DNA from 2 places in the Hydrogenophaga sp. PBL-H3 genome. Region 2 is predicted to be linked to the other one. Evidence: riboswitches for the same ligand, from Rfam matches in the RefSeq annotation. Region 2 holds a riboswitch; the other holds the start of a gene.

Region 1 (2,443 bases), on a different replicon from region 2:
GCACGCTTGCCGAAAAACTGCGCGCTGGCGGCGCCGGCATCCCGGCCTTCTTCACCAAGACCGGCGTGGGCACCATCGTGGCCGAGGGCAAAGAGCTGCGCGAGTTCGACGGCGAAACCTACGTGATGGAGCGCGCGCTCGTTCCCGACGTGTCGCTGGTGAAAGCCTGGCGAGCCGACACCTCGGGCAACCTGCAGTTCCGCTTCACCGCGCGCAACTTCAACCCGGCCGTGGCCATGGCTGGCAAGATCTGCGTGGTCGAGGTGGAGGAGATCGTGGAGAAGGGCGCCATCGCACCCGACCACATCCACCTCCCGGGCATCTACGTGCACCGCATCGTACTCAACGCCACGCCCGAGAAGCGCATCGAAAAGCGAACCATCACAGAGAAGGCGGGAGTCTGATATGCCCTGGAACCAAGACCAGATGGCTGCGCGCGCAGCCCACGAACTCGAAGACGGTTTCTATGTGAACCTGGGCATCGGCATTCCCACGCTGGTGGCCAACTTCGTGCCCGCCGACAAAGAGGTGTGGCTGCAAAGCGAAAACGGCATGCTCGGCATTGGCCCCTTCCCCAATGAAGACGAGGTCGATGCCGATCTCATCAACGCCGGCAAGCAGACCGTGACGACCATCCCGGGCTCCAGCATCTTCGGCAGCCACGACAGCTTCGCCATGATCCGCGGCGGCAAGATCAACCTGAGCATCCTGGGCGCCATGCAGGTGAGCGCCCGGGGCGACCTGGCCAACTGGATGATCCCCGGCAAGATGGTCAAGGGCATGGGCGGCGCGATGGACCTGGTGGCGGGCGTCAAGCGCGTGATCGTGCTCATGGAGCACGTGGCCAGGAAGAAGGACGGCACCGAAGACCTGAAGATCCTCGACCAGTGCTCCCTGCCGCTCACGGGTGTGGGTGTGGTCGACCGCATCATCACCGACCTGGGTGTGATGGACGTGACACCCGAAGGCCTGAAGCTGGTGGAACTGGCACCGGGCGTGACGCGCGAGTTCATCCAGTCCAAGACCGGCCCCGCGCTGATCTGACGGCTATACTCCCTACCGCACCCGTCATTGGGGAGTAGCCGCTCTGCGCCCTGCAGAGGTCTGCGTCAACACACTTGGCCCTCATGGCCATGGCGCCGACAGCCTTCAGCCTGGCAAGACCTTTGACCACACTGCCTCCGGATGGGCCGGGGATGCCGTGTGGTCTTTTGGTTTCTGCCGGCCCTCGGAGCACTGTCTTGGAAGCTTTTCTCATATCCACCGGTATCGTCACCCTCGCCGAAATGGGCGACAAGACGCAATTGCTCGCCCTCGTGCTGGCCGCGCGCTTCAAGCGCCCCTGGCCCATCGTGGCCGGCATCTTCGTGGCCACGGTGCTCAATCACGCGCTGGCCGGTGCCGTGGGTGCCTGGGTCATGGCAGCCATCGGCCCCGACGTGATGCGCTGGGTGCTGGGCATCTCGTTCATCGCCATGGCGGCCTGGATGTTGATCCCCGACAAACTCGACGAAGATGACATGCCACCCCGGCGCGGCATGGGTGTGTTCGTCGCCACCACCTGGGCGTTCTTCCTGGCCGAGATGGGCGACAAGACCCAGATCGCCACGGTGGCGCTGGGGGCCCAGTACGAGCCGCTGGTGGCGGTGGTCATCGGCACCACGCTGGGCATGATGCTGGCCAATGCGCCGGTGGTGTTCTTCGGCGACAAGCTCACCCGGCGGGTGCCCATCAAGCTGGTGCACGGCATTGCTGCGCTGATTTTTGCGGTGCTTGGCGTGCTGACACTGCTGGGTGTCGGCAAGTCGTTCATCGGCTGAGCACCCACAAAAAAAGGCCCCGGGTGGGGCCTTTTGCATGTGTGGAGGTGAAGGGAATCGAAAAACGTCGCCAAGTACTTGTTTTTAATCGACTTTTGATGATGGGAGGTCAATTTGTTCCCCCATCTGTTCCCCCGCTTTGATTCTCGTGCTCACGTCAGATGGCTTTGGAGGCCATCGGTGAAAAACTCATGCGCCCTCGAATCGAGGCGTTGCTGACCGGTGACACACTCACGCACGTCTTCCTCAAGAATAGAACATGCGTGATCCTGCTCGATACGCTTACCCGAACAACTTCTCAGGCGAAAAGTCGTCGGGCAGTGGGTCAAACGGCCTCCGGGGCCCGACCAGTTCCGGTTCCTCTCGGAGCAACTGCGTCCAGCAGATTTTGGTTAGATCAGTGGTCGACTCGCTCAGCAGAAGACGCGAAGCGTGTTGTTGAGTGGCCGTGTTTGACTCACCTTGATTTTCCATGCGAGATTCCTTGGAGTTCAGAAGCGAGTCCTGGATTTAGACCAGATTGAGCCTTCAATCTTTAACCGCGATGGGAGAGGCGTTCCCCGGCGTTCAGCCAAGATTTCTTCTGCAAGCCACTAGCCCCGTCGGACCGCAATCCAAATGGT
Region 2 (2,443 bases):
GGCACCACGAGCCGGGCGCGCCGAGTGCCTTCGACGCCTGGGAGTGGGAGAACAAGTTCCAGCTCACAGAGACCGGGAAGTACCCGGTCGACGTTGGCTTCCTGCTCGAGATCGAGCGACCGAAGGACCGCAGCGAAGGCTATGAATACAAATGGGGCCCGCTGCTGCAGTCGGAGTTCGGCCTGTGGCAGGCCAATCTCAATCTGTTGATCTAGAAGCACATCCGCATCGCGGAGCCGGAGAAGGCCGAGCTCGGCTACCAGTGGCAGCTGAAGTACCGTTGGACACCAGCTCTCGAGGCCGGTGTGCAGGGTTTCGGCAACATGGGCCCGTGGAATGACTGGGCGCCGTCGAGAGAGCAGTCGCACATCGCAGGACCGGCCCTGTTCGGCCGAGTCAAAGTCGGCGATCACCAGACGATCAAGTACAACGCTGGTGTGCTGTTCGGCATCAACCATGCGTCGCCGAAGCACACGCTGCGAGCGCAGGCGGAGTTTGAGTTCTGAGCCGATGACCAGCGGCGATTCGACAGACGCGGGCGACGTCATCGCCGCCTGAAAGGTACCGCTGCTCCTGGTGCGCTGAGACCGCCCGATATACTTGCCCCTCACCCGTCATTGGGGAGTAGCCGCCCTGCGCTCGCAGGGGTCCGCGTCAACACACTTGACCCTCATGGTCATGGCGCGGACAGCTTCAAGCCTGGCAAGACCTTTGACTGCACTGCCTCCGGATGGGCCGGGGATGCCGTGCAGTCTTCGTCTTCGCTGGCCCTTGGAGTTTTCATGGAAGCATTCCTCGTCTCGACCGGCGTCGTCGCCCTGGGTGAAATGGGCGACAAGACACAGCTGCTGGCCATCGTTCTGGCCGCAGCCTTTCGCAAGCCCATCCCCATCATCCTTGGAATCCTGGTTGCGACCCTCGTGAACCACGCGGCCGCCGGCGCCGTGGGCGGCTGGGTGGCCCAGGCCATGGGTCCGAACATCCTGCGCTGGGTGATCGGTGTGTCGTTCCTGGCCATGGCGGGCTGGATGCTGATCCCCGACAAGATCGACGACGACGCAGCGGGTGGCAAGCAGCGCTTCGGCGTGTTCGGCACGACGGTGGTCGCCTTCTTCCTGGCGGAGATGGGCGACAAGACGCAAATCGCCACCGTGGCCCTGGCCGCGCGCTACACCGACATCGTCCAGGTGGTGCTGGGCACGACCTTCGGCATGATGCTGGCCAACGTGCCGGCGGTCTTCCTGGGCGACAAGATCGCCAAGAAGGTGTCGATGAAACTGGTCCACGGCATCGCGGCCGTCATCTTCGCCATCCTCGGCGTGCTGACGCTCCTGAACGTCGGCAAGCTGTTCTGAAGGGCTGACCATGCACGCTGACGATCTTGCCAAGTGGCAGCACGACCACGTCTTTGATTCAGGAAACGCGGCTGGAGAACGCGGAACGCGCGTGGTGATGTGGATCACCGCTGCGATGATGGTCGTCGAGATCGCCGCGGGTTGGTTCTACAACTCGATGGCACTGCTGGCCGACGGCTTCCACATGAGCAGCCATGCCGTGGCGATCGGACTGAGTGCGTTCGCGTACTCGGCGGCGCGCAAGCACGCGAAGGACACCCGGTTCGCCTTTGGAACCTGGAAGATGGAGGTGCTCGGCGGGTTCGCGAGCGCCATCTTCCTACTGGTGGTCGTGGGCCTCATGGTGTACGGCTCGGTAGAGCGACTGATCACCCCCGAGCCGATCCACTACAAGGAGGCCATGCTCATCGCGGTGCTCGGCCTGGTGGTCAATCTCGTCTCGGCACGCATCCTGGACGCGGCGCATCACCACGACCACGGGCACGATCACCATGGTCATTCGCACGAAACGAGTCACCACCACGACCTGAACCTCAAGTCAGCCTACGTCCACGTCATCGCCGACGCGGCGACTTCCGTGGCGGCGATCGCGGCACTCGCCGGCGGTTGGTGGCTGGGTTGGTCATGGCTTGATCCGGTCATGGGCATCGTTGGCGCTTTGGTCGTCGCGCTGTGGGCCAAGGGGCTCATCGTTGAAACCAGCAAGGTGCTGCTGGACCGGGAGATGGACCATCCGGTGGTCGACGAGATCCGGGCGGTCATTGCCGAGCGCGGCGCCGAGAGTGAAACCCTCGTCGCCGACCTGCATGTCTGGCGAGTGGGCAGGGCGACCTACTCGTGCGCTCTCAGTCTCGTGACCCACGACGAGCGACTGGTGCCGAACCAGGTGCGGGAGTGGCTGTCGATTCACGAGGAGATCGTGCACTCGACCATCGAGGTTCAGATGTGCCATCGCAGTTAGTTGCGGCGGCAGGCAAGTGGCGACGGGCCTTTCTACGATGTCTTGGCCTTCGGTCCGCCGAGCGGTTCGCGACCTGCCGAAGCAGTTGCCCCGCCGCGAATATTCTGCGGTCGTCGTGCCGCAGGAG

What was found. Region 2 has a riboswitch for manganese ahead of F9Z44_RS21420 (TMEM165/GDT1 family protein). Riboswitches for the same ligand answer to the same signal wherever they lie in the genome.
Region 1: another riboswitch for manganese. It lies ahead of F9Z44_RS13780 (TMEM165/GDT1 family protein); the one in region 2 lies ahead of F9Z44_RS21420 (TMEM165/GDT1 family protein).

The regions. Positions count from the first base shown of each region.
Region 1 is NZ_CP044972.1:2,984,976-2,987,418, reverse strand. Features, by position in the region: gene F9Z44_RS13790 (CoA transferase subunit A) at 1-404, shown strand, start outside; gene F9Z44_RS13785 (CoA transferase subunit B) at 406-1,044, shown strand; yybP-ykoY riboswitch at 1,062-1,235, shown strand; gene F9Z44_RS13780 (TMEM165/GDT1 family protein) at 1,242-1,820, shown strand.
Region 2 is NZ_CP044973.1:171,850-174,292, forward strand. Features, by position in the region: gene F9Z44_RS23065 (hypothetical protein) at 1-215, shown strand, start outside; gene F9Z44_RS23070 (hypothetical protein) at 306-506, shown strand; yybP-ykoY riboswitch at 608-780, shown strand; gene F9Z44_RS21420 (TMEM165/GDT1 family protein) at 783-1,355, shown strand; gene dmeF (CDF family Co(II)/Ni(II) efflux transporter DmeF) at 1,366-2,316, shown strand.